DNA from 3 places in the Lysinibacillus sp. FSL L8-0312 genome. Region 3 is predicted to be linked to each of the others. Evidence: riboswitches for the same ligand, from Rfam matches in the RefSeq annotation. Region 3 holds a riboswitch; each other region holds the start of a gene.

Region 1 (10,405 bases), 1.8 Mb from region 3:
TAGAAGGTGTAGGATTTTTGTATTTATTATGAAAATTTCGTCGCAATGATGCTGAGGTGTAATAGATAATTGACTAAAATTCATGGCATTTATTTAAAACAATAGCTCTAAGCAATGTCATTTTGATGTTGGGAGAGGCTTTCAGTAGCTGCTTCTTTCACCCAATATGTATCTAACCAGCTATAGATTTTCTACCATTTCAGCGACTTGTTAGATTTACCTATTCAATAATAGGCAAATAAATAGACCCTATCGACGTATATCTCATATCTTAATAATGAACTACAACTTATCAAAACAGGAGGTAATAACATGTTTCAACGAAGACGCCATCCGGCAAAAGGTCCACACTGCTGTCCGCCACAAACAATGCCAACGCAATTTGATCCACCACAATTTTTACCACCAGAGCAATATGTTCGCACAAATTATATCCATACGGTTGTTCCACATGTACAACCAGCACATGTCACAACAGTAAATAAACATATGATTGATCATCAATACTATTTCCCATGCACAGAGTCTGTTGTTAATGAATGCTGTGAAACACATACAATGTGCGGTATGCCACCTAACCCTTGTCATATGCCACACCATCGTAAACATATGGGCCGTTAACAATAACGATGGGGTGCCATGCTGCCCTATCATGCTCTGGAACTATAGACAAAAAAACGAGTACCTTCCAAGTGAAGAGGCACTCGTTTTTTTATTTTTATTAATTCTTAGTACATTTTTAAATATTGATCGCGTTCCCATTGATGAACGGTTGTACGGTACATATCGAACTCGATTTCTTTTGCTTCTTTAAAGTTTGCGTAAATATGCTCACCTAAAGCTGCTTGCGCTACTTTATCTTTAGCAAGTAATGTTAAAGCATCATCAAGTGCTGCTGGTAAGTTTTCAATACCATTAGCTTGACGCTCTTCTTCCGACATCACATAGATATTGCGATTAATAGCTGCTGGTGGCGTTAAGTTTTGACGAATACCTTCAAGACCTGCCTCTAAAATAACAGCCATTGCTAAATATGGGTTTGCTGAAGGGTCCACAGAACGTACTTCTACACGAGTTGAAAGTCCACGTGCTGATGGGATACGAATTAGTGGTGAACGGTTTTGCGCAGACCATGCTACATAACATGGTGCTTCATAACCAGGTACTAGACGTTTATAAGAGTTTACTGTTGGATTTGTTACAGCTGTGAAACCTTGTACATGTGCAAGAACACCCGCCATGAATTGCATAGCTGTTTCAGAAAGACCTAATTCTGTAGCTTCATCATAGAATGCATTTTCTTTACCTTTAAATAGTGACACGTTAAAGTGCATACCAGAGCCTGCTTCACCAAATAATGGTTTTGGCATAAATGTAGCGTGCAAGCCATGTTTACGTGCAATTGTTTTAACAACTAATTTGAAAGTTTGAATGTTATCACAAGCTGTAACAGCATCGGCATATTTAAAGTCAATTTCGTGTTGTCCTGGAGCTACTTCATGGTGAGATGCTTCAATTTCAAAGCCCATTTCTTCTAGCTCTAATACGATATCACGGCGGCAGTTTTCACCAAGATCTGTTGGAGCTAAGTCGAAGTAACCACCATGGTCATTTACTTCTAACGTTGGTTCGCCTTTTGCATCTAATTTGAATAAGAAGAATTCTGGCTCAGGCCCTAAATTGAAGCTTGAGAAGCCCATATCTTCCATTTTTTTAAGAATACGTTTTAGGTTATTACGTGGGTCACCAGCAAATGGTTCGCCTTTCGCAGTGTATACGTCACAAATGAGACGTGCCACTTTCCCTTTTTCAGAAGTCCAAGGGAATACTACGAAAGTATCAAGATCAGGATATAAATACATATCAGATTCTTCGATTCGAACGAAACCTTCAATAGATGAGCCATCAAACATCATTTTGTTTTCTAATGCTTTGTCTAATTGACTTACAGGAATCTCAACATTTTTGATTGTGCCAAGAATATCTGTAAATTGTAAACGAATAAAGCTTACGTTTTTTTCTTCGATGAGACGTTTAATGTCCTCTTTTGTGTATTTACCCACAGTTTTCCACACTCCTATAATTTGTCTAGCTTTTATGTTTACCCTACCCTATTTATTAATAGAATCGAGATAAATCCCCTCGTCGGATGGATGATTTTTGCATGCGCTGAGCTTGACGCATTTCTTCGCGCATGATTTGGCGTAATTCTGAATCACTTAAATCTTGTTCATCTGTAGCAACAGGATCTTTCTTTTTAGCAAATAATTTTTTAATCTTCGCCATATTCATACCCTGCTCTAAGTAGTCTTTAATTTCAAGCAATGTGTCGACGTCATTTAATGAAAACATTCGACGATTGCCTTCTGTTCGGTGCGGCTCAATTAAATGGTGTTCTTCATAATAACGAATTTGTCGTGCCGAGAGTTCAGTTAATTGCATCACAATACTCATTGATAATAACGGCATAGTTCGTCTAATTTCACGACTCATTTAAGTCCTCCTCCAATACCCGCTTATCATATAACGAAATTTTTTCACTGTCAACCAACCATGTGAGGTTTCCTAACATGTAAGGCGTTATTTTTTTCAATCCGATAGAAAATTGTAAAAAACTATTCAAATTTAAGGTTTATTTATTTTCATATTACTTTTTTTGAATGGCTTGAACAGCACTACAAATAGCAAATTTAACATGTTCATATGTTAGTCCACCCTGGATAAAGGCTGTATATGGTGGACGGATTGGACCATCTGCTGTCAGCTCAATGCTGGAGCCTTGAATAAATGTTCCCGCAGCCATAATGACATCATCTTCATAACCAGGCATATAAGCTGGTTCTGGAGCATAATGGGCATTTATTGGAGAATTGGCTTGTATTTCACGACAGAAGGCAATCATCTGCTGTGCAGTTTGGAAGGAAACGGATTGGATTAAATCCGTACGATTTGCATCATAGCTTGGAGAAGTGCTCATTCCGATTTCCTCCAGCATAGCTGCTGTAAAGATCGCACCTTTTAAGGCTTGTGATACGACATGTGGGGCTAGGAAAAATCCTTGATAAAAATCTCCTAATGTATTTAATGTTGCCCCTGCCTCTGCCCCAATACCTGGAGATGTCATACGATACGCACATTTCTCTACTAAATCTGCACGGCCAGCAATATAGCCACCAATTTTCGCCAATCCTCCACCAGGGTTTTTAATGAGTGAGCCTGCCATTAAATCAGCACCAACCTCTGTAGGTTCCTTCGCCTCTACGAACTCACCATAGCAGTTATCTACAAAAATAACGGCATGTGGGGCTAATTTGCGCACCTTTACGCACATATCAGCAATTTCTGCAATCGTAAAGGATGGACGTGTCGCATAGCCTTTCGAACGTTGAATGGCAATCATTTTTGTTTGCGTAGTAATGGCTGCTTCTACACCTACCCAATCAATTGCTTTATTTTCCACTAAATCCACATGTCGATAGCCTATTTTATAATCTTTCAGTGAACCGGTATCTTTGTTACCACCATCAACAATGGATTGCAATGTATCATATGGCTGACCAGAAATATAAAGCAGCTCATCACCAGGACGAAGGACACCGAATAGACTAAGCGTGATTGCATGTGTTCCTGAAATAATTTGTGGTCGTACAATGGCAGCCTCCGCCCCAAAAACTTCCGCATAAACACGCTCTAAATTATCGCGTCCCTCATCGTCATAGCCATAGCCATTGGATGGATGTAAATGATAGTCACTTACTTGATGCTTGCGAAATGCTGCTAGCACCTTCTGTTGATTATAAAACGCCATTTCTTCTACCTTTGCATGATAGGGTCGAACTTGCTCCTCTATTTTTGACGCTAAGGATAGCGTTTGTGCTGATAAATTAGATGTAAACGTCATTCTTTTCTTCTCCATTTCACAATTGTCCCGCATTTCAATCAGTAAGATCTATCGACTCTCTAAATTGACTTCACTCATTCTAGAATTCCCTAAATAACTACTGGTATATCAACGCTTTTGACGAATGTTTTTCTTTATTTCAATAACATCTTATCAATTTGTATGAACCCCTGCAAAACTTGCCTATTGTTTCTAAGCGAATTTTACGCTAAGCTAATGTGCGGACTTACTTCAAGAAGCGTATGTAATGACTGATTTTGGCTATTAAATTCATAGATTCTGTTACGTCAAAAAAAGTCTTTTAACTTTAAAAAAAGAAGTTCATTTATTGATAGAAGGGGTGAAAGGGATGGCTTGGGAGGTTTTTAGTATTATTGGAACAATTGCCTTTGCTATTTCTGGGGCAATCATTGCCATGGAAGAAGAATACGATTTATTCGGTGTATATATACTCGGTATTGTCACTGCTTTTGGTGGAGGAGCTATTCGAAATTTACTCATCGGGCTGCCTGTCACAACCTTATGGGGACAGGATATGATGTTTCAAATTGCACTAGCTGCGATTACGATATTTTTTATTTTCCCGCATCATCTGATTCAGCATTGGCATCGTTGGGGCAACTTCACAGATGCCATTGGCTTATCCGCGTTCGCTATTCAAGGTGCACTCTATGCCGTGAAGCTAGATATGCCAATTAGCGCAGTCGTTGTAGCTGCTGTTTTAACAGGTTCAGGTGGTGGTATTGTGCGAGATTTATTAGCTAGACGGAAGCCACTAGTTCTCCGTGATGAAGTCTATGGTGTTTGGGCTGCTCTCGCAGGGCTTGTTATCGGATTTGAAGTTTTGACTGGAGACATTTTCCTTTATGTATTATTTGCAGTGATTACAGCATTACGCATTCTTTCCTATATGATGAAGTGGCGTTTGCCTTTGCGAAGGTTGAATCGGGCATAGATACTGTAATTGATAAAAAAATGAATAAGCGCAAAGAGTTCATTAACTATTTGCGCTTATTTGTTATTCAGTAACTATTTAGCCAAAAGATTCATGGCTTCTTCTAATGTCACCATATTTTTCATCATAGAACAAGCAGCATCTAAAAGAGGAAAGGCTAGAGCAGCACCAGAGCCTTCGCCTAATCGCATGTTCATATGCAGCATTGGCTCTACACCAAGTAATGATGCGGCAATTTTAGCCCCTGGTTCCTCTGAAGCATGGGAAGGTATGATAAAGTCTTTTACTTTCGGTTCAATTTGATAAGCAATAAGCGCAGCAATAGTCGAAATAAAACCATCAATAATAACAGGTTTTCGGTGACTTGCGGCAGCCAGCATGATACCAGCCATAGCCCCTATCTCTAGCCCTCCAACTTTAGCTAGAACATCAATGATATCGTTAGGATTGGGTTTGTTGAGAGTAATTGCTTTTTCAATTACTGCTGCTTTATGAGCAATCCCTCCTTGACCAACTCCTGCGCCAAACCCTGTTATTTCAATAGGGTCATAGCCAGTCAAAGCAGCTAATATGGCAGTGCTCGGCGTTGTATTACCAATGCCCATTTCACCTGTTCCAAGTAGGTTGGCTCCTTTTGTGATTTCATCTGTTGCCACATGAATCCCCACTTCAATGGATTGAATAGCCTCTTCTCTTGACATAGCAGGGCCCTGTGCCATGTTATCTGTGCCATGCTTAATTTTATGAATGATGACACCTGCATCAAGCGGAATATCTTCTTTTACCCCAACATCTACTGTTACTACCTTTGCATTGGTAATGCCCGCAATCGCACAAACGCCTGTACCTCCTTTAGGAAAATTTAATGTTTGAAAGACCGTAACATTTTGTGGATTCGTTGTTATGCCTTCCTCACAAACGCCATGATCTGCTGCACAGACAATCATCACTTTTTTATCGACCATTGGATATAATTGTCCTGTTATGCCTGAAAGCTGTACGGCAAGTGATTCTAGTTTACCCAAGCTACCTGGGGGCTTACAAAGCGCATCAATTCGCTTTCTAGCTTGGTCCATACTATTCATATCAGCCTCTTGGATATTTTGAATCGTGTCTTGTAATAATTGCATTATTGTTTCTCCTCTCGTTCTACATGAAGACAAAATAAAAAGTCTGTAGTTTATTGTCATGACAAATAAACTACAGACTTTTCCATCATCTATATACTTCCGAAGCAAGTAGGCAGGTCTCCTGGCTCAAGTTCAACATATCATCGTGCCTTCCCAGCGATTCGCTAGTGGCATTTACGATGACACTCCCTTATACAGTGGCGGGTCCGCTAAAGTTTTTCACTTTATTCCCTATTCTCCCTATTGGGCACCTAATGCTTTTATTAAACTATTTATAATCTACGACAGCGTATTTTTTCTGTCAATATTAGAATACTCGCCTTGTACCATTTCTTCGGTTACCTATTCTTTTTCTATTTCGCTTAGCAATGTTGAGCCTAATAATAGGACCGCTCCTATTATTTGTAGAAGCGCCATTTTTTCTCCTATAATCATCGTGGAAATTACTAATGATGTCAGTGGATCAATATAGCTAAGAATGGCTATACTTTGTCCTTTTAACTGTGACATGCCTAAAAAGAACAATAAAAATCCAACCCCTGCATGGACAATGCCTAATGTAATTAAGAATAGGACTGATTCAAAACTGATTTTCATGACCTGAAATCCTGTAGTTCCAAGTAGATAGAAGCTAAGGAAAAATGCTGCTAAAGAAAGTTGAATCATTGTATTTTCTGGTTCCTTTAAGCCGCATATAAATTTATTTGTCAATGTTAGCGCTGTGTAAAAGCATGCCGCGATAAGACCGTAGACAATGCCTATAAAATGCTCACTGTCCCCAGTGCCTTGACTTTGGACAATCAAATATAGTCCGATAAGGGCCACACAGACATACATTATTTTTCTGCCAACTAGCTTCTCTTTTAAAATAATTGGAGATAAGCAGATAACGAGTACTGGTGCAAAATAATAACTCAATGCAGCATTGGCAATCGTTGTTGCTTTATAAGCCTGAAATAAAAAAATCCAGTTCCCACACAAGGCGATACTAGAAAGTATTAATTTCCACTTATTTTTTATAATCTCTAATTTCGAAAAATTCCCCTTTTTATAAATAAAAATCACTTCTAAAAAACAAGCACCTATTAAACTCATCCAAAAAGCGATTTCACTTGAAGTTAACGGAATATACTTGGCAAAAACACCAACTGCTCCAAAAATAATCATGGATAATACAAATGCTAATTTTCCGCTCATTACAAATTCCTACTTTCTACGTATAAAGTATTAACCTATACAGTAGAATCTATTGAAAATGAGCAAACTGTTATTGTATGCCTAAACAGTAGATTCTACTGTAAAGACATTGTTGGGGGTGCTATTGAACGAAACATACAAAATCCCTCCTTCACCTACTTAATTGTAACATATTTCTGAAAATTAAAGAGTAAGTTTTATAAAGAAAGGGATCACTAATCCCTTCATAATATTACGAGTATGTATAATGTAAGGTAGGTCATAAATTTTCTTTGAGGAGGAATTAGGATGAATGCAAGAGAATTGAGAAATGCCATTGCGGAGACTTGTGAAAATTATGATAGTCACTACGCTCAGTTAGTGAAACCAATCAATCAGTTATTAATGAATGTCGATGCTAGTATAAGTAACGAAACAGCGAATATAATCATCGAAAATTTGAAGTTATATTATAGCGGGGATAAATACATGACGGAATGTCACTTCGATGAGAGTGAAAATTTCTTAAAAGATGGTCTTGAACTTCTTCAAAAGGGGGATCTTGCGAATGGTGCTTTACAAATATATGGTGCTGGTTTAAATTTTTCCAGTTATGCTTTAAAGGTTCGTGGGCAAAAAAATGTGAATCCGTATATTAACTTTGAAAAAAATTTCAGCCTCATCATGAACACACTCCGAAAATAAGTATATAAAAAAGGTGATGTCAATGATAGAAACAGCCACTTTGAAAAGCGAGAGGTTGATTTCCGTTCCACCAGCGTCCTTTCAGGGGGCGTCCGATGATGAGCCGCTTCACTCACTGCGTTCGCTCCAAGGTCCCCTCTGTGACGCTAAATCCCCTAGGAGTGACACTGGCTCCACTCCAATCAACCATATGTAAAAGTGGCTTTTCCTTCTCTTTCATACGAACCGTAGTGAACAAAATAGCCCATTATTTGTCTGATGAGAGAAAGGATAGCCCTTTATTTTCAATGTGAAGAAGTGGTAAGTAACAACACCCCTCCATAAAGAGTAGTGAATACCTTTGCTAAAAAGGTACCATTTTTATGCATTGGAATGGAAGGCTACTTGACTCCCGTGGGATAGTGAGACAGGCGAGCCTCTGCACGGAGGAAGCGGCTCGGCGCTCGCCCACAGGAAAGCAAGTAGCCTGCAACGGAAATCCATTTTCACCCTTCACAAAAATGCTATGGATGGTTTTATTTTTCATTATGTCATTTATTTAAATTCTAATTCCCCATCGTAAGCTAGCATGCCGCCTTCAAGATTTGTTACATCAAATCCTTGCGCTTCTAAATAAGCACATGCATTAGCAGAACGAGCACCAGCCTTACAAACAACAATATATGGCTTTTCTACGTCTAATTCCTCTAAACGTTCCGGGATTGTCCCAAGGGCAATGTGCTTGGCACCAGGAATCATGCCGTGTGCTACTTCATCCTCTTCACGTACATCAATAATATATAGGTCCTCATTTGCATCTAATCGTTCTAGTAATTGTGTTGTTTCCATTGATTTCATGAACTTTTTTCCTCCAAAATTTCAAATTCCACTTACATTATAGCTTGTAACAAAAAAAACAGCCAGTGTGGTGAACACAAGCTGTTTAACAATTTTTTATCCTTCTGTCTCTAAAAACTCTATTTGTTTTGCTGGAACGAATGTAGAAATGGCGTGCTTGTAGATTAGGTGCTGCTTATTTTCAGCATCCATTAATAAAACTGTAAAATTGTCATATGATTTCACAGTCCCTTTTAACTGAAATCCATTTAACAGAAATACAGTTACAAAAACACTGTTTTTACGTAGTTGGTTCAAGAACGTATCTTGCAAGTTGATTGATTTCATCAAATAGCCTCCCCACTAACTTTCTACCTCTTCACTCCTATAGTAGCATGTTCTACCAATTTATCAATTAGTAATTTTTAGAAATTTTTCTTAATTATTATAATTGTTCATCCGTCGTAATAAAATGGACATCCATTTTATTGCGAAAATAGGTAAGTTGTCTTTTTGCATAGCGGCGTGAATTTTGTTTTAAGCTATCAATAGCTTCTTCGAGGGTACATTTGCCATCCAAATAATCATACAATTCCTTATAGCCAATTGCTTGTATGGACTGCACATTTCGAATATTTTGCTGCCATAAACCTTTGACTTCTTCTAAAAGGCCATTGTCCATCATTAAATCAACACGACGGTTAATGCGGTCATAAAGCACTTCACGGGTCATATTTTGACCTAACCCCAAAATGACATGCTTATAAAGAGGTACTTCCCCTCGGTTTTGTGCTTCAGCTGCTTTGGATACACCGCTTAATTCCAGCATTTCTAATGCACGAATGACACGACGCGTATTGTTTGGATGAATCGTCTCCGCTGTTTGAGGGTCTAGTTGTTTTAATTTATCATGCATTGCCTCAGGGCCAAGCTTTGCTAATTCATCATAGTAGGCTTTTCGTGCTTCCTCATCAACTTTCTCATCAGTAAATTGGAAATCATAGAGGACCGCTTGTACATATAAGCCTGAGCCACCTACTATAATGGGTAATTTTTGTCGAGATTGGATTTCTGCAATTTTTGCTCGGACTAATTTTTGATAATCCGCTACTGAAAAAGATTCTGTCGGCTCTAAAAAACTGAGTAGATGGTGTGGTACGCCCTCCATCTCTTCTTCCTTAATTTTAGCAGTCCCAATATCGAGTCCTTTATAAATTTGCATGGAGTCGCCATTAATGACTTCACCGTTATATTTTTTCGCCAGTTCAATGCTTAAAGCTGTTTTACCAGAGGCAGTTGGTCCTACAATCGCTACGACCTCTGCCTGCTGTAATTTAGTTACTATCATATTTTTCTAACCACCGTAATAATACTTGAAAGACCGCTTCTTGATTGTCTTCATTTAAAATTTCATGCCGTTTGTCCTCAAATAAATAAACCGTTACATCTTTTACTCCTACTGTTGCCAATTGTTCAGCAACTGTGTAAACGCCCAGCCCCTGTTCGCCAACCGGGTCTTTACTTCCGCTTATCAAGAGAATAGGAAGATTTTTTCTTATTTTTGCTAATTCTTTTTTACGATTAAGTGTTGCAAAGCCCGTTGTTAAATCGACAAAAAATTGATTGGTTGGAATAAAGCCACAATATGGGTCATCTATATACTTCTGCACCTCTTGTTGGACAGAACATAGCCAGTCATAGGCCGTCTTTGGATTTGGAAAC
Region 2 (10,405 bases), 1.8 Mb from region 3:
ACATAGCTTTGCAAATGAGTCAGCTACGCCAAATGCTAGTGGTGTTTATGAGGCAAAATTAGGCTTATCTAACGCTACAGACATCGATACGAAAATTCATCAATTATTAGTGGGAACAGATGAAGAGGAACGAGTGCAACTTTACACGGATATTTTATCCATATTCCATGATCAAGCACTTTTCTATCCTATCTCTTACGAAACAAATAATGTAATTTATCAACCATATATGAAGGATTTTGCTCCACGTGCATCTGAATATGATATTCCCTATGCACAAATGGATAAAGAGTAATAAAAAAGAGAGAGTATGTCTTGCACAGACAGCTCTCTCTTTATCATAGGAGTGAGTAGGAAGTGACAGCATGTATGAATCGACATGGATGTTTTGTTTAAAAAGAATTTTGACTTTGCCGTTTGTCTTACTAGGAGTTTCCATCCTAACCTTTGTATTTATTCGTTTTGTACCGATAGAGCCTGCTGAGGTCATCCTACGATTGGCAAGAGTTGCTCCAACCGAGGAAGCTGTTCAGGCATTACGCGAAGAACTAGGGACGGACAAACCTTTCGTTCTTCAATATTTACTATGGGGAAAAGGCGTTTTACAGCTAGATTTTGGTACATCCTTTGTGAGTAAATTACCAGTAGCACATGAGCTATTCGCGAAATTACCTGCAACCATTGAATTAGCTCTTGCCGCATTTGTCCTCATTTTAGTATTCAGTATACCATTAGGGATTATGAGTGCATTGTCTAAGTATGCCATCATCGATAAAATCATTAGATTCTTTAGCATATTGAGCGTATCCATTCCAACATTTTGGTTAGGTTTCCTACTGCTCTATCTATTTAGCTTAAAATTAGGGCTCTTTCCGACAAACGGAAAGGGCACACTCGCTCATTTAGTTTTACCAGCCTTCGCACTGGCATTGCCAACCATTGGTCTGTTCATCCAGTTTATTCGTTCCACTATCCAGGAAGAATTACAGCAGCAATATGTTCAATATGCGCAGCTAAGAGGATTAAAAAATTCTGTAATCCTCAAACGTCATGTGTTACGAAATGCTGCCATACCTTTGACTTCCTTATTAGGTATGACGCTCGGTAGTTTACTAGGTGGAGCTGTAATTGTGGAGCAAGTTTTTAGTTGGCCAGGACTCGGTAGGTATTTAATCGAATCCATTACGAACAGAGATTACCCCGTTGTACAATGCTATGTATTGATTATTGCTGTGATCTATGTGTTGACCAATCTATGCACAGATGTATTGCATCGTCTATTGGACCCTCATCTGATGATGAAGGACAGGAGAGATTGACATGAAGCGATTACGAAAAAGAAGAGATCCTATTCTAGGGTTATTTAGCTTATCCCTCCTTGTAATCATTGTCTTACTGGGATTGTTTGCACCCATTTTAATGCCACATGATCCGTTAGCTGTCGATATAACTAAGAAATTTTTAGCCCCTTCCTGGGATTACCCATTCGGTACAGATCACTTAGGAAGATGCGTCTTTTCTCGCATGCTTTTAGGTATTCGCTATTCATTAGGATCCGCACTCTTCATTCAAGTCGTTGCTATTGTTTTAGCTGTCCTACTTGGTGCCTTTGTAGCGTTGAAAAGAGGTATAATCGATGTGGTATTTATTCGAATATGTGATGTTTTATTAGCTTTTCCGACACTGGTACTTGCATTTGGACTTTTAGGTGTATTAGGCCCTAGCTTAAAAAATGTTTTAATAGCCCTTATTTTTACACAGCTTATTTATTACTCCAGAATGGTTCGAAGTTTATGTATTGGGATGAATGAAAAAGATTTTATTCAAGCTGCTAGGATTACTGGCACTACAGGCATTAAATTAATCATTCGTCATTATATCCCTAACATACTGCCAGCTATTGTCACGATTGTGGCGTTAGATATCGGGAAAGTCATTTTAGAAATCGCTGGCTTTTCCTTTATAGGTCTGGGCGTGCAGTCGCCGATTCCAGAATGGGGCATGATGGTAAATGAAGGGAAACAATATATCCGTCAGCATCCCGATTTAATGCTTTATCCTGGGCTTGCCATTGTCCTAGTGGTGTTATTCTTTAATCATTTAGCCAATCGTTTAAAGAAGTTTGATTCGTGAAGGGGGAAGTTATGGAGAAGGTTTTAGAAGTGAAAGATTTAAACGTCAAAATTGGGGAGAAAAATGTATTATCCACTATCAATCTGACAGCCTATAAAGGGCGTGTCTTAGGAATCATAGGAGAAAGTGGTAGTGGCAAGACCATGCTTTGCCATGCCATCATGCAAACATTACCATCTATCGCACAGGTGACACAAGGGGAGGTTCTTTATCAGCAGGAAAATTTAATGAATGTTTCAGCTACTCAATTAAGAGCATATCGTGGGCGGCATCTTTCGATGATTTTGCAAAATCCATCCGCTGCCTTCGATCGTATCCAAACGATTGAAGGCCATTTCAGAGAAACATTAAAGGCACACTTTAAGCTGACCAAAAAAGAAATGAGACAAATAGCTCTTGATGCCTTACATAAAGTGCATTTACCAAATCCAGAGCAGATTTTACATTATTATCCTTTTCAGTTGAGTGGTGGCATGCTACAGCGAGTGATGATTGCCTTATCATTGGCGCTACAAGCCTCCCTCTATATTGCTGATGAACCAACGACAGCTCTTGATACGATCAATCAAAAACAAGTATTAACACTATTTGATCGTATTCGCGTAGAAACAGAAGCTGCCATACTTCTTGTTACACATGATTTAGGTGTTATTGCTGAACTAGCTGACGATGTGGCTGTTATGTATCAAGGAAAAATCATTGAGCAAACGAATGTCTATGATTTCTTTGATGCACCTCAGCATGCCTATACAAAGAAACTATTACAAGCAAGAATGCTATTTTAGAGGTGAAAAAATGACGCTGCTAGACGTGAAAAATATTGATATGCATTACGCTCAAAGACCATTTCTATTCCAGCGTAAGCAGGAAGTTCCCGTATTACAGAAGGTGTCATTCTCACTTCAGGAGGGGGAATGTCTAGGAATAGTCGGTCAAAGTGGTTCAGGAAAAAGCACATTAGGTCGTATTATTTTAGGAATCGAACGACCAACAAACGGGGAGTTGCTCTTTCAAGGTGTCAATTTATACGAAGCACCAAGCAAGCATAAAAAAAGAATACGTAGAGATTTACAGGCAGTTTTTCAAAATAGCTATCATTCATTTAATCCGAAGCAGACGATTTTTGAAATACTCGAAGAACCGTTTCTGAATTTCGAGCATTTTAGCAAAACAGAGCGACAACATAAAGTAAGGGAATTACTAGACTGTGTAGAGTTAGAGAGGGCAATGGCTCAAAACTATCCTTCGCAGCTTAGTGGGGGGCAACAGCAACGAGTCAACATCGCTAGAGCTCTTGCGCTAAAGCCAAAATTAATTGTCTTAGATGAAGCGATTAGCAGTCTTGATATGATTTTACAAAAAAAGATTATACAATTACTACAAACACTTCAAAAAGAGCGACAGCTTGCTTACATTTTCATTTCGCATGATTTACAGGCAACACGTTTTATGTCAGACCGTATCCTTGTCATGCAGCATGGTCGGCTAGTGGAGGAGATTGGCAAGGATGGAGCATATGAGCATCCTGCTTCACAACAATTATATCATGCTATTTTGCCTTCACACCCGCGAGAAAGAAAACATAAAACGAAATGATCATAATATAGAAAACACGTATACAATGGGCATGGAGGTATGGGCTGGTAATGATAGAGGCCAGTTGGATTACCTCATTTGCTCCAAACATTAGTAAGAGTCATCTATTAAAGAAACGCCATTTTGCATTAGAATGGTGTTTTTCTTTTTATTAATAATATTAATCAGGTAATTAACTTTATTGATATTTTCATTTAATAAATTAATTTTATTATTTACTTTTTTAAATTATTTGGTATATAATCAATTTAACTTAAAGGAAGGAGTTCACTATGGCTTATCAAGTAATCACAAATTGTCCTGTCTGCAGTAAAACATTGAAAATTACGAAGTTACAGTGTTCTCATTGTCAAACGACGATTGAAAATGAGTTTGAATTGTCGAAGCTAGCATCCTTATCACAGGATCAGCTTCATTTTGTGGAAGTATTTTTAACATGTCGAGGGAATATTAAGGAAGTAGAAAAGGAACTGGGCATTTCGTACCCAACTGTGCGAGGCAAGCTAAATGACATTATCTCATCCCTTGGCTATGTCCAAAAGAAGAAAAATGAAGTAGACGAGAAAAAAATTGTAAGCATGTTGGAAAATGGCGAAATCACAACTGATGAGGCCATAAAACTCTTAAAAGACGAATAGGGAGGAATGCTACATGAAAGAGGAAATTACTAAAGTGTTAACCATGATTCAAGAGGGAAAAATTGATGCTGATAAAGGGTCAGAGCTGATTCAAGTGTTACAAGAGAAAGAGGAGTCAGGTAATAAATTTCTGGAAAAAACGAAGTATTTAGATAAAACGTTAAAGGTTCGTGTGGTGTCCACTGAAAATGATAATGTCACTGTGAATTTGCCTATAAAACTTGTCAAGGCTGTGTTAATGGCTGGACACAGTATCGCTGCGAGTATTCCGCAATCGGAAAAATACGTGAAAGATATCGATATCAATCTTCTTCTTGAAGCCATCGAAAATGAATTAGATGGACAAATTGTGGACATAAAATCGGCAAACGGAGATACCGTTTCAGTTTTCATTGAGTAGAGGCGACTTATGATGCATGTAAAAGTGAAAGCAAAAGACGTTCGTTTTACCGTTCCTGTTCCATATGCTGTGCTAACCATTGTTCTTTCCATTTTGACTTCAAAATGGATTCAGCAAAGTGTCAACAAATGGACAAAGGCATACTTCGACAGAAAAAAAATCGACTTTTCCTTTCCATTCATTGACAAAGAAATGCTCAAGCCTATTATCAAGGAACTACAAAATTATAAAGGGCTCGTGCTAGTAGATGTCAAGGCACAAGACGGTACAGAGGTTAAGGTTAGACTGTAATAACCTAATAGTTAAGATGGGAGCATGTTTTCATAAAAAGCATGCTCTTTGTTATTTAAAGAGAATTCTTTGCAAAAGAACTATCTAAATTCCACAATTTGTCCTCTAGATTGTCTAAGAGTGTTTTTGTTCTTTTCTCAAGATGATCTGGTAGCTCATTTTTACTGAAATAGGTAAGATTCAAACTCTCACCATCCCTCATCTCTAATACACCACTGACATTTTTCGCACTATAAAGATGAATAACTGTATAGATTTCATCCCCATTTGGATATTGAAAATAATAATTTGGCCCTGAAAAAACACCAATCAAGTCCAATTCATTCGCTACCAGTCCTGTTTCTTCATGAAGTTCACGGGTAGCAGTTTCATTCAGTTCCATTGAGCCACCAGGTAATCCCCAATCCAACGTATCTGAACGATGTTGAAAGAGAATTTTCTTGTCATCGTTGACTACAAGAATTGTCGCCCCGATACTGATAATCGGTCTACTACCGATGTGTTTCCTTAATTCTGAAATATAGCCCATATGTGCTCCTCCTCTATATTATAAAAAAACTATTCGCCTTTCTTATTATAAAGACCTCTATTTTACTTATAACCCTTGAAAATGGAGTTATGGGTATAGATGAACAATCTTTTTTTGTACAAAATAATGCTCAAAAATGCAGAATAGTCAATCAAAAATGAAAAATAGCTTTTTATAATCAGTCTTTTCTGAATTTTACCTATATTGATTGTTTTGAAAACTCTATGTTAAGGTAAATAGACAAATTGAATATGCTAAATTTTGGTGGTTCAAATGGGGTTCATTCCATTTGATTAAAAGGGAAGTTGGTGAGAGTCCAACACTGTCCCGCAACTGTATTTAGGAGCTCGATAACAAGGCCACTGTTTTGTTTGTCAAAATGGGAAGGTGTTATTGAAGTGTTGATTATAAGTCAGGAGACCTGCCACAAAATAAGCATCAATTGACCTACGAGGATAGGGAGGTGTTAGCTACTGCATGATTTTTGTGAATTCCTGTAAATTCACTGTTATTTGGTCTGTCATGCTTTTGTAGATTAACAACTTCTAAAAAGGGGTAGAAGTTGTTTTTTTGTTGTTCTTTCGTGTTGGAATGGTAACGCTTACAAGAATAATTAAACAAAGGGGCTGTCATTGAATGGAGTTAACTTATTCACCAGGTCTTGATGGGGTCATTGCTGCTGAAACAAAATTATCTTTTTTAGACACTGTAGGAAGTCAAATAGTTATTCGAGGCTATGACTTGATTGAATTATCACAGCGATATTCGTATTTAGATATTGTGTACTTATTGCTGCATGGAGAAATACCAACTACCGAGCAACAGGCTGACTTACAGGACAAATTAAAAGCACATTATCAGGTTCCACAAGAGATCTTCCAAATCTTCAAGCTCTTGCCTAATGAAACACATGCGATGGATGGACTGAGAACTGGAATTTCTGTTTTAGCAGGCTTTGATCAGCACATCAATGATCGTTCTACTGAAATGAACTTGACGCGAGCTTATAGACTTTTAGGCGGTATGCCTAACATCGTAGCCAATAGCTATCGTGTCTTAAACGGACAAGATGTTGTGGAGCCAGATAGTCAGCTTTCCTATAGCGCCAATTTTTATTACATGATTACTGGTAGAAAACCAACGGCGTTAGAAGAAGAAATTTTTGATCAGTCTCTCGTTTTATATAGTGAGCATGAGATGCCAAATTCGACGTTTACAGCTCGTGTTATTGCCTCTACACAATCTGATTTGTACGGTGCTTTAACTGGAGCTGTCGCATCATTGAAAGGAAATTTACATGGAGGGGCCAACGAGGCAGTCATGTACATGCTTCTAGAAGCCAAAACAGTAGCAGGCTTTGAAGCCTTGCTGAAAAATAAACTGCAAAATAAAGAAAAAATTATGGGCTTTGGTCACCGTGTTTATATGAAAAAGATGGACCCAAGAGCACAGATTATGAAAGAGGCTTTGCATAAATTATGTTTGGCACAAGGGGATGATCGCTTATATCACATGTGTGAAGCTGGTGAGAAGGTGATGGCACAAGAAAAGAGCTTGTACCCAAATTTAGATTATTATGCAGCACCAGTATACTACATGCTTGGCTTGCCAATTGAAATCTATACACCTATCTTTTTTGGCTCACGAACGATTGGCTTATGTGCTCACGTCATTGAGCAGCATGACAATAACCGATTATTTAGACCTCGTGTCCATTATATTGGCGAGCGTCATAACCTTGAAGAATTGTCGGTATAATCAAGTTTTAACAACTCGCCATAGAGCTGATGGGCATTCTGACCAATGCCTATCAGCATACTAGTATATCAAATTCATGCCTTGAAAGGAAGATATAGATGATTAAAACAAATGACATATCTAAGACAGATCAATTACTTACAGATATTGCGGATTACGTAGTCAATACAACTATTACAAGTGAAGAAGCATACGAAACGGCACGCTATGTATTATTAGATACATTAGGGTGTGGCATTTTGGCCTTACAATATCCTGAATGCACGAAACTTCTTGGCCCAGTAGTACCAGGCACAGTCGTTCCCAATGGTACACGAGTTCCAGGCACTTCCTATGTTCTTGATCCTGTAAAAGGTGCCTTTAATATCGGTTGTATGATTCGTTGGCTGGATTACAACGACACTTGGCTTGCGGCTGAATGGGGACACCCTTCTGATAATTTAGGGGGCATATTAGCTGTGGCTGATTATTTGAGTCGCGTGCGTGTTGCTGAAGGGAAAGAGCCACTTAAAATGAAAGACGTATTAGAAATGATGATACAGGCCCATGAAATACAAGGTATTCTCGCATTAGAAAATAGCTTAAATCGTGTTGGGTTAGACCATGTACTGTTTGTCAAAATTGCGACAACAGCTGTTGTGACAAAGGCATTAGGTGGCACTCATCAGGAAATTGTCAACGCCTTATCAAATGCTTGGATTGATAATTCGAGCCTACGAACATATCGCCATGCACCGAATACGGGTTCTAGAAAATCATGGGCTGCTGGTGATGCAACAAGCAGGGCAGTACACTTAGCCATGATGGCTGTGAAAGGCGAAATGGGCTATGCAACGGCCTTATCTGCACCTGGCTGGGGCTTCCAAGATGTTCTCTTTAATAAGCAAGAATTAAAGCTTGCTAGACCACTAGCATCTTATGTGATGGAAAATGTTCTATTTAAAGTTTCTTATCCAGCTGAATTCCATGCACAAACAGCTGCCGAATGTGCCGTTCATTTACACAATGAAGTGAAAAATCGTTTACAGGACATTGAACGCATTCAAATTACGACCCATGAATCCGCTATACGAATTATCGATAAGGAAGGACCTCTTAATAACCCAGCTGATCGTGATCACTGTCTTCAATACATTACAGCAATAGGGCTTATCTATGGCGATATTACAGCAGACCACTATGAAGATGAAGTGGCTGCAGATCCACGTATCGATAATTTAAGAAATAAAATGGTGGTTGTGGAAAAACCCCAATATACAATTGATTACCTAGATCCTGAGAAACGTTCGATTGCCAATGCTGTTCAAGTTTATTACAAAGATGGCACATCATCTGAGCTTATTGAATGTGAATATCCTTTAGGACACCGTTTCCGTCGTGAGGAAGCATTCCCTCAAATCATCGATAAGTTCCAGCAAAACATTAGCACCCATTATTCTCAAAAACAATACAGCAAGATTAATGAAGTTTGTGCTGATCAAGCACTTCTTGAAAATAGTGCTGTTCATGAATTCGTTAATTTATTTGTTTAACTTCTTTCAGGAAATTAAAGCCTCTGGCGAATGTCACGAATCGGGAAGGAGTTAATAAAGGATGTTAGCCTAAAATCCTCCCATCCTTGCGATAACGGCTAACTGACCTGCATCACAACCACTTTCGGACGTAAATATGCCGAGGCATCATTGATTATTAGGAGGTTTTTATAGATGGCGTGGATTGTAAATGAAGCAATAGCACAAAAACAATTGGCTGAACAATTTCGAACACTCATTACTCGTTCAACGATTTTACAAATCCCAGGAGCTCATGATGCAATGGCTGGCTTAATGGCTAAAAAAGTTGGCTTTGAGGCATTATATCTTTCTGGCGCTGCCTACACTGCCAGTAGAGGTTTACCTGATTTAGGCATGATTTATTCAAATGAAGTTGCACAGCGTGCGAGCGAAATTATTCGTGCGACTAATTTACCGCTGCTAGTGGATATCGATACTGGCTTTGGTGGTGTCTTAAATGTTGCCCGCACAGCTCGTGAAATGGTAGAAGCTGGAGTAGCTGCTGTACAGCTAGAGGATCAAAATCTTCCCAAAAAATGTGGTCATTTGAATGGGAAAACACTCGTTGCTCAAGAGGAAATGATACAAAAAATAAAAATGATTAAACAAATAGCTCCTACGTTAGTAATTGTTGCCCGCACAGATGCAAGGTCTGTAGAAGGTTTAGAGCAGGCTATTTTAAGAGCTAAAGCTTATGTAGCAGCTGGGGCAGATGCCATTTTTCCAGAGGCTCTCCAAACAGAAAAAGAATTTAAACATTTTGCTAGTGAGCTAGATGCTCCGTTATTAGCCAATATGACTGAATTTGGACAAACACCGTATTATACGGCTAAGGAATTTGAAAAGATGGGCTATTCGATGGTTATATATCCCGTTACATCGATGAGAGTAGCAGCCAAAGCCTATGAGCAAGTATTTGGCTTAATAAAAAAGACAGGGACTCAAAAAGAAGCTATTGAGGATATGCAAACAAGAAGTGAATTATATGAAACCATCTCCTATTACAAATTTGAAGATTTAGATAGTGAGCTGGCGAAAACCATCTTACCTAAAGAGGAAATAAAGTAGGAGAAAAGTTTACTTTTCTCCTCTTTCTTTCAAGGAGGACTAGCATGGATACATTAGAAAACAAAATGACCATTTTTACACCTGAGGACTTTCAGGAGGAGGAAGGGCTCATAGCAAAAACCGCAGAGCTGTTCATCAAACAAGATGTCGCTACTAATATGGCAGCTATTGAGCAGCATCAATATGACATCACTCGTCGGTTATTTCAAAAAGCTGGTGATCTTGGTTTACTAGCCATCGAAATACCCGAGGCCTATGGAGGGCTAGAACTTAATAAAAAAATTTCCGGGTTAGTTGCAGAAAGGATGGGCTATGGCAGCTCATTCAGTGTATCTTACAATATTCACGCAGGAGTCGGCACATTGCCCTATGTCTATTTTGGCGATGCGTCCCAAAAGCTGAAATACCTACCAAAGCTAGCTTCAGGTGAATGGATTGG
Region 3 (10,405 bases):
TAAAGTATTTTCTAGAGAACATCTAATCACCACAGTCTGGGGATATAATGTGACAATTGAAGATCGTACCATTGATTCTCATGTGCGTAATTTACGAGAAAAATTAAGAAAAAGTGGGTTCCCTGCGGATGATTACTTGCAAACAGTATGGGGTATCGGCTATAAATGGCATAAGTCAATTGATAGAAAACCGTTACAACACAAAAGCTAGAAAACAACCTCTGCCAGAAATGCTGGAGAGGTTGTTCATATTATTTTGAGGTTAATTCTTCTTCTGTCACCCATTTATGATTTTTAACAGCTTCACCATTTGTGGTCGAAGTGTAATCAACCATATAAACAGTCGTTTGGATAGCCTCCTCAATACGGACAGTCGCATTTTCCATACCTTCCATATGCGCTGCGTCCGTTTTTACTTCTGTGCCAGGGGCTAGTGGTGCTTCTTCTGGATCAATCAATTCTTCATGAATCACCCACTTATGATTTTCTACACGCTTTCCACCGGAAGTTGGCTCATAGGAAATAACATAGGCAGTCGTGTTATAGGCACCTATTATTGTTGCTTCGGCATCTCTCATACCGTCCATATGTCCATCCGTAATAATCACGTTACTTCCAACAGAAAACTTCGGATTATCCGCGTTCTTTAATGTGGATGGTACTTCACCTGAGCTTGAGTGGTTCATCGTAGAATGATCCATTTCTTCAGCAGTGTTATTGGAAGTAGATGCAGGCTTCGTTTGCTCCTCCGCACAAGCTGTTAAACTAATGAAGGCCGTTACTGCTAGAAGTCCAGTAGACCATTTTCTTTTAAATATCATGTAATATCCTCCTCACTATTTTCCCTTACTGTAGCAAACAAATGTGCAGAAATGATGGATGTCAATTGCTTTTTGACATGAATGAAGAGAGCGAAATGTTATTGATGTATGTGATAGGAAAAGTGGCTAAGATGTGGTGGAGTATCCTCCCATGCCAAAACTATTAAGTAATAGATAGCCAATTTATAACGAGCAAATAGCTATTGTGCTCAAAACTGCGAAGATACAGCTTATATATTGTTCTTCCTTAGAAATAAAATTCCATGTAGACTAACAATCTATAAAAATGTATGATAGAATCGTCACAATTTTATAAATTCAAATACTATTGGTGTGCCATTTTATAATGTCACTTAAAAGGGAAGTCGGTGTAAGTCCGACGCTGTCCCGCAACTGTAACGAGGAGTCCTATAATATTATTTGCCACTGTGGAAGAATGGGAAGGCAATTATAGGGTGTTGAATCGAAGCCAGGAGACCTGCCAGTTAGTAATACCTGTAATGCCCACGAGGATGCAAGCAATTACGGACAATAGCTGGATTTTTTCTGACTTTGTTTATTCTAGGGTATTTCTATGCGTCGTTGCGTATGGAATACCTTTTTTTATTGCTTCATTCATCACTATTCAGTAGGAGTTTGAAACAGATGAATAAAAAATTTATGTTATTTTCCTTCGTACTTTTTATGGTATTAATTGTTTCAATGACCTTTGCTGTAATGGTTGGCTCAGTTTCAGTTACACCATTATATGTATGGAAAGTTATTCTTTCTAAAATCCCCTTTATACAAAATGCCATAGAGCAGGATTGGAGTCGCTCACAGGAGATCATCATCTGGCAAATAAGAGCACCTCGTGTTTTGCTAGCTGCTATTGTTGGAGCGGGGTTAGCCATTGCGGGGGCAGCGATTCAGGCGCTTGTACGAAATTCCATTGCTGACCCGTATATTTTAGGGATTTCTTCAGGGGCAGCCGTCGGAGCGACATCTGTGATTATTTTAGGAGCCTTTTCATTTTTAGGTATTTACGCGCTTTCAATATCAGCCTTTCTAGGATCATTACTTGCCATTGCACTGGTGTTTTTCTTATCTCGTGTTGGGGGACGGGTTTCTATTTTTCGTCTGTTATTGGCAGGTATGGCTGTTTCCTTTATTTTAACGGCCATTTCTAATTTTATTTTAATGATGTCAAAGCAAGAGGGGGCTTTAAAAGCTGTTATGTTTTGGATGCTAGGTAGTCTAGCAGGAGCTAAATGGAATAATATTATCATTCCAGCTTCCATATTTTTCGTCGTATTTGGGCTTCTCTGGCTACACTATCGAAATTTAAATTTACTTTTACTTGGGGAAGAAGCGGCAGTGACGTTAGGCGTTAATCTTCAGCAATTTCGGATTCAGCTTATATTACTTGTCTCCCTGTTAACAGGTGTACTGGTGGCAGTCAGTGGCTCTATTGGTTTTGTAGGTCTAATTATCCCTCATATAGTACGTTTAATTGTGGGATCTAACTATAAATATGTGATACCGATTAGTGCTTTAATAGGGGGGATTTTCTTAGTGTGGGCTGATGCCTTTGCTCGAATTATCATTGCTCCTCAGGAAATGCCAATTGGTATTATTACAGCCTTTTGCGGAGGTCCATTTTTCATTTGGCTACTCCGTCGCAATAATTATTCTTTCGGTGAAGGAGATTAACTTATATGACATTAGAAGCAAAGCAAGTATCATTCTCCATTAACGATCAACGTATACTACATGAAGTAAGTATTCAAATAAAGAAAAAGCAGTTTGTTGGGTTAATTGGTCCTAATGGTAGTGGCAAATCAACATTGCTAAAAAATATGTATCGTCTTCTAAAACCTGAAAGCGGGACGGTATTATTAAATGAGCATGATATTTTAAAGCAATCTAGTAAAGCAATTGCGAAGAATTTAGCTGTTGTTAGTCAAGATACACCTGTTTTATTTGATTTCACTGTACATGATTTAGTTAGCATGGGGAGAACGCCACATAAAAAACTGTTAGAGCTAGATCAAGAGCAAGATTTTCAAATTGTTAAAGATGCTTTGAAGCAAACAGGTATAGCTCATTTAGAAAAACGAAGCTTTAGCTCCCTTTCAGGTGGAGAGAAAAAACGTGTAATGGTTGCACGAGCACTAGCACAGCAAGCACAAGTGCTTATATTAGATGAGCCAACGAATCATTTAGATATCCAACATCAACTTCAGCTTATGGACTTAATTCAAACCTTACATTTAACAGTAGTTGCGGCTTTACATGACTTGAATATTGCGGCAATGTACTGTGATCAAATTTACGTGTTGCAGCAAGGTCGAATCGTGTGTCATGGGACACCGGAGGAAGTGCTAACACCAGCATTGTTACAAGAAGTATTTGGTGTTTTTGCTGATATTCAAACACATTCCTTGACTGGTAAACCATACCTCACGTATGTTCCTGATCAATTCGCAAAGAAGGTCAGTCAAGTTTAAAAAAGTAAGGACAACTAATTTACATAATATATTCATTATGAAAGTAGCATTTACGAAAATACATGGCATAGGAAACAGTCATATCAGGAAGAGTTCTTATGTTTCTTAGTTAGAAAAATAGTCAATGTTTATACAGGAGACGGATTTTTCATTAGCTAGAGTAATGACCATCTGTTTTTAATTATAAAAATGTAACAGGTTCAAAGATATACTCAATGGTTTAAATGACAAAGGACATTCCTCGATATAAGAAGGATGTCCTTTGATTGTAATTTAATTAAGATACGGCCTTTAACCCTGCTACACCTATGATAATAGCGATGATACTGATAATTCGTGGTAGATTTTTGGATTCACCAAAGAAAATGATATTGACAAGCACTGCACCGACAGTACCAATACCTACCCAGACAACATAGGCAATGCTTAGCTGTAAATAATTGAAGGAAGCATATAAAAGGGCAAATGATAATCCAAAGCCACCGACATATAATAATAAATTTCGTATCGTTTTATTTTGACTATAAAAGCGTAATCCAATAACACCTATAATTTCGGCTATTGCTGCTAATAAAATATATACCCAACCCATTATGCATTCACTCCTTTCTTTTCATCGTGATCTGTTGGTGCGTTATCTGCTAATTTTAATCCAATAACGCCCGATATTAAAATAAACATGAAAATACCTTTAATCGCATTAAACTCTCCATCGAAAATAAAAATGTCCATTAACGTAGTGCCAATTGCACCTGCACCAGCGAAAATAGCGTATACGGTACCAGTAGGTAGGTTTTCACAAGCTTTTGATAAGAAGTGAAAATCGATAGCAATTATAGACACAATAATAATCCAATGCCACCAGGAACTTGCTACATTAAAACCAAATATCCAAAACAATTCAAATAAACTTGTTAGACCGACATATAACCATTCTTTTTGCATAATTAAAATCCTTTCATTAATAGAATTAATGACTGACGTTCAGTCATTTTGTAGATAAAAGAGAACGTCACTTACGCGTGACGTAGGCCAAGTGCATGATATAAAAAGTCTAGAAGTTCAAGCTTAAGCAGTGTCATCGTTTCATCCTTGCTGTCATCAAACAAATAAACTTGTTCTGCGGCAGATTCAATTAGACCAATAATAAGCTTTGCTGACCGTGATGGATTAATTGAATCTCGAATGATGCCTTGTTGTTGAGCCGTTAATAAGAAATTACTCATCCAATCATAGTATGGTGCATAAATGCTTTCCCATTCTTTTAAATGCTCTGTTTGTGCAATTCCAGCATAAATGAGTGCAACGATATCACCATATTCCTTTGTGATCGAGAAAATGATTTCAACAACCTCTTCAAGTTGCTGATCAAAAGGCTTATGATCTGAAACACCTTCATCTACGGTAGTAATAATTCTTTCTACCATATTTTTTGCAATAGCTGGCATGACAGAAAGGCGTGATGGGAAGTAGAGATAAAATGTTCCTTGAGCAATCCCAGCAGCTTTGACGATATCTGAAACCTTCGTCTTTTCAATTCCTTTTTCGCGAAAAACTTCAATTGCAGCTTGAATAATTTTTTCTTCCTTTGACATGCAATCCCTCACTTTTGCCTTACTTGTTTAGTATGTTACAGGATGAGAAAAACAATGTCAATAAAAAATGACTGAATATCAGTCATTTTCATTCAACAAACGTTTGGAAATTAGCTAAATCACAAAGCTTTAAGCAATTAAGTTGAGGTGGAATGAAGTATACTTTTTTTATTTCAGGGAACTTTATGAGTGAAAGGATTGATGATAATGGAAGACATTAAATTTGCTCAATTAGATCCACAGCAACTTGCGAAAATTAACGAGCTTGAAAAAAAGATTGGTGTGACATTAGTTGCCTATGATTCATCGTCAGGGTCATCACATAGTTCAGGTGCTTATGAGACAAATAATAGCACTACCACCAATCATCCATCATAATAAAGTGAGAAATACCTTGCTGTGATGTAAGGTATTTTTATCTTGAGTCCGCTTGAACAAAAAAATTTACGTACTTGAAATACTAAAGGGAGCGATTGAAATGCAAACATTTTATGCAGATTTACATATTCATATTGGGCGTACTTCTAGTGGGCGAGCAGTGAAAATTACTGGCAGTAAAACATTAACATTAGCAAAAATTTTAGAGACTGCTAGTGCTAGAAAGGGATTAGATATTATTGGGATTATTGATTGTCATTCACCCGAAGTAATCGAAGAAATGATGGAGATGATTGAACAAGGTGAACTACAGGAATTAAAAGAGGGCGGCCTACGCTTTCAGGAAACAACGTTGATTCCAGGGTCGGAAATCGAAATTTACGATCAATATTGTCATGGACCTATTCATGTGCTTGCTTACTTTCCAACACTGATGCTAATGAAGCAGTTCTCTGATTGGATGTCCCAACATATGAAAAATATCCACTTGAGTTCACAGCGAATTTATTGTGACGGTCTCATATTACAGCAAAAGGTGCATGAATTGGGAGGTCTGTTTATTCCTGCCCATGTTTTTACACCATTTAAAAGTTTGTTTGGTAGAGGGGTTGAGCGTAGCTTAACAGAAGTCTTTGATCCGCAGCTTATCGATGCCATTGAATTAGGGTTAAGCTCTGATACCAATATGGTAAGTCGTATCAAAGAATTACAAGCATATACGTTCGTTAGTAATTCTGATGCCCATTCGCTTGGAAAACTGGCACGTGAGTATCAAAAGTTACAATTAGCAGAAGCAAATTTTGCAGAATTAAAAATGGCTCTACATGAACAACAAGGTCGAGCAGTAACAGCGAATTATGGTTTAAATCCTTTGCTTGGCAAGTATCATCAAACGGTCTGTGCTAAATGTGGAGAACGACTAGGTAACGAAGCTACCATATGTACAAACTGTGGAAGTATGCAAATCGTAAAGGGTGTAGCTACACGTATTCAGGAACTATCAGAGGATTTTCTGAATGAACGAAATAGACCGCCTTATATTCATCAAGTACCACTTGATTTCATCCCTGGTATTGGCCCTAAAATGATGGAACGTCTAATAGAAGCATTTGGTACTGAAATGAATATTTTACATGTGGTAACGCTCAACCAGCTTGAACAAGTTGTGCCACATAAAATCGCCCATTTAATTGATTTAGCTAGAACGGGTCAATTAGCGATCGAGGTTGGTGGTGGTGGAATATATGGAAAAATACAGTCTGAGTAGAGAAAAGTTTAAAAAGATTGCTGTAATTTAACCTATTTTTAACTCGCCTCTAGTAAAATAGTGAAAACAATGACTATTTTACAAGTGGAGGAGAGAGTAAATGCGATTATCAAAGAAATTTCGTTATTTAGCAGCGAGTGTACTGGCTTTGCAATTAACCATCCCTGTAGTAGCTAATGCACAAGAACAAGACGACTACATAGCACCAAGCTGGGTTATTCAATCTGATTATGTGGCACTAGGCGACTCATTAGCACATGGAATGAATGAGGTAGGTGTTATTGGGTTAGGCTACACGGATTTTATTGCACAGGCCTTACAGCAGGGTGGCTTCCTTACTTCTTATAATAAGGGCTTTGCTATGTCAGGCTACACTACGAAAAATGTTTTAGCAGATTTACAAAATGATGTAGAAAAAACAGTCACAGGTTTTGGATACACAAAGGAACAAGTAAAGTTACGAGCTTCTATTAAAGAGGCAGAAATCATTACATTAACGGCTGGAGCAAATGATTTATTACCATTATTAAAAGAGTCCCAAACAACGGGAATTGATACGATGGCCCTTGTTAAAGCTACTAAAGAAGCTGTATCGAATATTGCTACAATCCTATCTGAAATCAAAAAGATAAATCCACAAGCAGAAATATATGTGATGGGCTATTATAATTCTTTCCCATACTATAGTGAGAATCTACAAAATCAATTTAAACTGTTATTGGCTACAGTGAATTCAACAATTAAAACAACCGCTGAAAAAGCAGGCGCCATTTTTGTGCCGACATACGATGTTGTTGCAAAGGATGTTGCAAGCTATTTACCAAACCCTGATAACATTCATTTAAGTGAAGCTGGTTATTTAGCAGTCGCAAATGAAGCATTTTTACCAATCATTAAAACTAGCTCGTTATGGGATATAACGAAGGCTATTCAAGTAGATGTGAAAGATCGTACAACTGTAGAGGTTAAATGGCAGGACGCGACAGATAATGTAGGTGTGGCAAATTACAATGTCTATGTGAATGGAAAATTAATCTCAACATTGGATGCAGATACGACAACATTTACACTTGAAGATTTAACAGAAAATACAACCTACAATGTTTCCATCAAAGCAATCGATGCAGCTCGTAATGAAAGTATTCAAAATCCAACGATTACTTTCACTACAAAGGGAACAGTAAGCTTTACAGATACAGCACAGCACTGGGCGAAAGAATACATTCAAAAAGCTGCGGATGCTGGGCTAATGAATGGTTATACGGATGGGACATTTAGACCTGATAGTAGTGTAACGCGTGCGCAGGCCGCTGCTATTCTTGTGAGAAGTTTAGAGTTATCTACAGATGAGAAGGCACCATTTACTGACATTGCAAATTATGACGCAGTAACACAATCAGAAATTGCAGCAGCATATGTTCATGGGCTTATTAAAGGAACGGATGGGAAATTTAACCCTGGACAGTTTGTTACACGTGCTCAACTAGCATTAATGATAAGTCGTGCCTATGAACAGCAATTTAATCAACCATATAGTGCAAAGGGCGATGTGCCATTTACAGATGTAACCTCTTATAATGCAGAAACAAAACGTGCCATTACCATGTTGTATGAGTTGGGGATTGTGACAGGAAATGAAGGGGAATTCTCACCAGAAGCTGTCACAACAAGAGGTCAAGCCGCTAAAATATTTACAAACCTTAGTCAAATATTCATTAAATAATGCTGAAAAGGTAGGGGGACATCACCTCTACCTTTTGACGTTTTTAATAAAAACGAAGTATAGTCTAACTATGTTGTAGAACGTATTTAAAGAGGAGAATGGGGATGCTGTCATTTATATTATCTGCGAAAAGATTAGTAAAAGGGTTGTGGAAGTCATTTAAACGTCCTCAATTTATCTCATTATTTACTACATTGTTTTTAATCATTTTATCAGGAACACTGTTTTACAAGGGAACTGAAGGATGGTACTGGTTAGATGCTATGTATTTTGCTGTAGTGAGTTTGATACCAACAGGCGTAGAAACAGGGTTATATCCAACAACGACTTATTCTAAAGTATTTACAATGATTTATTTAATAGTTGGTACGGGAGTAATGTTTATTATGTTGCTAATGCTAGGGCGTTCTATCGTAGATTTTTCTCTGAATGAGGAAGAAAAAGAAGAGATGAAGAAACGTTTGAAAAAGTAAAAAGCAGTACGATGAATTTTTGAACAATTCATTGTACTGCTTTTTTTATGATAGTTTGGCAATAATGCCTTCCTCGTCGTCTAAAACAAGCTCAATCCCAGTTGAGAATGGGTCACTATGTAGAACATCTTTAATCCAAACACGTAATGCACCAATCATAGCTGCTGTATTAAGCACTTCGATTTGACCGTTTACTTCAACCTCTGCACCAAAGCCAGCGTCATCTTCGTAAGTCAATTCGACAAGAACTGCCTCGGGACGAATGTTTTTATAATAAGCTTGAGATAAACAAATAGCATTAATAATATCTTGTTCGTTGATTATTTGTGCCATTGTGCTTCCTCTTTGCGCTTCTTCTCTTTAAACATATTCATAATCTTAACCACAAGCATCACGATAACGGCAATTGCAGCTACATTAATGAGTAGACCTAAAATATTGCCAAGAATCCCCATGCCACTAAATAGACTGCCGAATAATAAACCAGCTAGACCACCAAGCATTAAGCCTTTCATTAGACCGCCAGAGAAAAAGCCACCTTTTTTAGTAGTATCTACTTTATTAGTAGAGGATGAGTTGTTTTTATTTGTTGTTGCATTATTTTGATCTTTAGAAGTATCCTTAGATTTTTGGATATTCGAGCTATTATTGTTGTTGTTGTTGTTAGTGAAGCCTTTTTTACCTGATTTATAGGATTTAGCTTCTGCCGTTGGCGTATCCGAAATGAATAATGTTGCACCAACAGTCGAAAATATCAGTGTCGCTGCAAAAAGAGCGGCAAGAATTTTTTTCATTACTTACATTCCTCCAATATAATTTTGAATTTGGTCATAAACTAGTTCTTATATAGTAATATTACATGAACTATATTAAAAAATAAAACAAACGCCTTCAATAATTGAGCTATATCATCAAATTTGAACAAGTAGTGACAAATGCCATGATTGTGAAAATTCTGCAATAGAAAGGAGTGAAACGATGCTACTAACTTTAACACTTTTCACCACATTATTTCTCGTGTTGTACTTAACAGAAAAAAGGCGCTTTCTCAATGCGGTAGCACTAGGTTTAATAGGGATATATATGATAAGAGCGTTCATTATGCACTATCCATTATTGCTGCCAAATGATCAGGGGATTATTTCAGAAATGGGGATATTTATTATATTGGGAAGCTTTCCAAGCATTATGTTTATTTTATCAATCGCAATGTTTTTCAATAGTAAAGTATTATTAGAGAAGGAAGGGCGTAAAGTACGTAATTTAATGTTAGCCATTCTCGGACTAAGTTTTGTTATTATGATGATATGGTATGTTTTCGTCATTTTTATCCAAATAGAAAATATACTTTGGCATATTCTTTTCTTCTATGCGTTTTTGGTTTTTGGCTATACAATGTTTTTATACACAAGTGTCCTTGCCTATGCAATACTGTATCATTTTACACCCATACGCTATGAACCAAATTATATTATTGTATTGGGCTCAGGGTTAATTGGGGATAAAGTGCCCCCACTTTTAGCAAGTCGTTTAGATGAGGCAGTAAAGCAGTATAAAAAGTATGGGGAGAGAGCTTTTGTTATTGTCTCTGGTGGTCAAGGCAATGACGAAAAGCTAACCGAGGCATATGCCATGAAACAATACTTAATAGATGTACAT

The links. Region 3 has a riboswitch for cobalamin ahead of MHI22_RS13365 (FecCD family ABC transporter permease). Riboswitches for the same ligand answer to the same signal wherever they lie in the genome.
Region 1: another riboswitch for cobalamin. It lies ahead of cobT (nicotinate-nucleotide--dimethylbenzimidazole phosphoribosyltransferase); the one in region 3 lies ahead of MHI22_RS13365 (FecCD family ABC transporter permease).
Region 2: another riboswitch for cobalamin. It lies ahead of mmgD (citrate synthase); the one in region 3 lies ahead of MHI22_RS13365 (FecCD family ABC transporter permease).

The regions. Positions count from the first base shown of each region.
Region 1 covers NZ_JBBOOV010000001.1:4,441,072-4,451,476, reverse strand. The annotation lists gene MHI22_RS22150 (CotD family spore coat protein) at 313-621, shown strand; gene glnA (type I glutamate--ammonia ligase) at 729-2,063, opposite strand; gene MHI22_RS22140 (MerR family transcriptional regulator) at 2,119-2,493, opposite strand; gene MHI22_RS22135 (methionine gamma-lyase family protein) at 2,648-3,901, opposite strand; gene MHI22_RS22130 (trimeric intracellular cation channel family protein) at 4,251-4,856, shown strand; gene cobT (nicotinate-nucleotide--dimethylbenzimidazole phosphoribosyltransferase) at 4,931-5,986, opposite strand; cobalamin riboswitch at 6,081-6,256, opposite strand; gene MHI22_RS22120 (DMT family transporter) at 6,329-7,183, opposite strand; gene MHI22_RS22115 (hypothetical protein) at 7,472-7,867, shown strand; gene MHI22_RS22110 (rhodanese-like domain-containing protein) at 8,402-8,704, opposite strand; gene hfq (RNA chaperone Hfq) at 8,801-9,031, opposite strand; gene miaA (tRNA (adenosine(37)-N6)-dimethylallyltransferase MiaA) at 9,129-10,031, opposite strand; gene MHI22_RS22095 (alpha/beta fold hydrolase) at 10,018-10,405, opposite strand, start outside.
Region 2 covers NZ_JBBOOV010000001.1:820,175-830,579, forward strand. The annotation lists gene nikA (nickel ABC transporter substrate-binding protein) at 1-295, shown strand, start outside; gene nikB (nickel ABC transporter permease) at 366-1,319, shown strand; gene MHI22_RS04265 (ABC transporter permease subunit) at 1,321-2,133, shown strand; gene MHI22_RS04270 (ABC transporter ATP-binding protein) at 2,145-2,918, shown strand; gene MHI22_RS04275 (ABC transporter ATP-binding protein) at 2,929-3,729, shown strand; gene MHI22_RS04280 (DUF2089 domain-containing protein) at 4,002-4,367, shown strand; gene MHI22_RS04285 (SHOCT-like domain-containing protein) at 4,381-4,767, shown strand; gene MHI22_RS04290 (hypothetical protein) at 4,777-5,058, shown strand; gene MHI22_RS04295 (NUDIX hydrolase) at 5,114-5,587, opposite strand; cobalamin riboswitch at 5,836-6,030, shown strand; gene mmgD (citrate synthase) at 6,224-7,345, shown strand; gene prpD (2-methylcitrate dehydratase) at 7,444-8,877, shown strand; gene prpB (methylisocitrate lyase) at 9,052-9,966, shown strand; gene MHI22_RS04315 (acyl-CoA dehydrogenase family protein) at 10,011-10,405, shown strand, end outside.
Region 3 covers NZ_JBBOOV010000001.1:2,636,435-2,646,839, reverse strand. The annotation lists gene MHI22_RS13375 (response regulator transcription factor) at 1-211, shown strand, start outside; gene MHI22_RS13370 (YdhK family protein) at 252-821, opposite strand; cobalamin riboswitch at 1,134-1,321, shown strand; gene MHI22_RS13365 (FecCD family ABC transporter permease) at 1,467-2,513, shown strand; gene MHI22_RS13360 (heme ABC transporter ATP-binding protein) at 2,519-3,310, shown strand; gene MHI22_RS13355 (DMT family transporter) at 3,588-3,902, opposite strand; gene MHI22_RS13350 (DMT family transporter) at 3,902-4,255, opposite strand; gene MHI22_RS13345 (TetR family transcriptional regulator) at 4,327-4,905, opposite strand; gene MHI22_RS13340 (hypothetical protein) at 5,113-5,283, shown strand; gene MHI22_RS13335 (endonuclease Q family protein) at 5,384-6,550, shown strand; gene MHI22_RS13330 (S-layer homology domain-containing protein) at 6,651-8,273, shown strand; gene MHI22_RS13325 (ion channel) at 8,378-8,746, shown strand; gene MHI22_RS13320 (DUF2653 family protein) at 8,792-9,079, opposite strand; gene MHI22_RS13315 (hypothetical protein) at 9,067-9,540, opposite strand; gene MHI22_RS13310 (YdcF family protein) at 9,725-10,405, shown strand, end outside.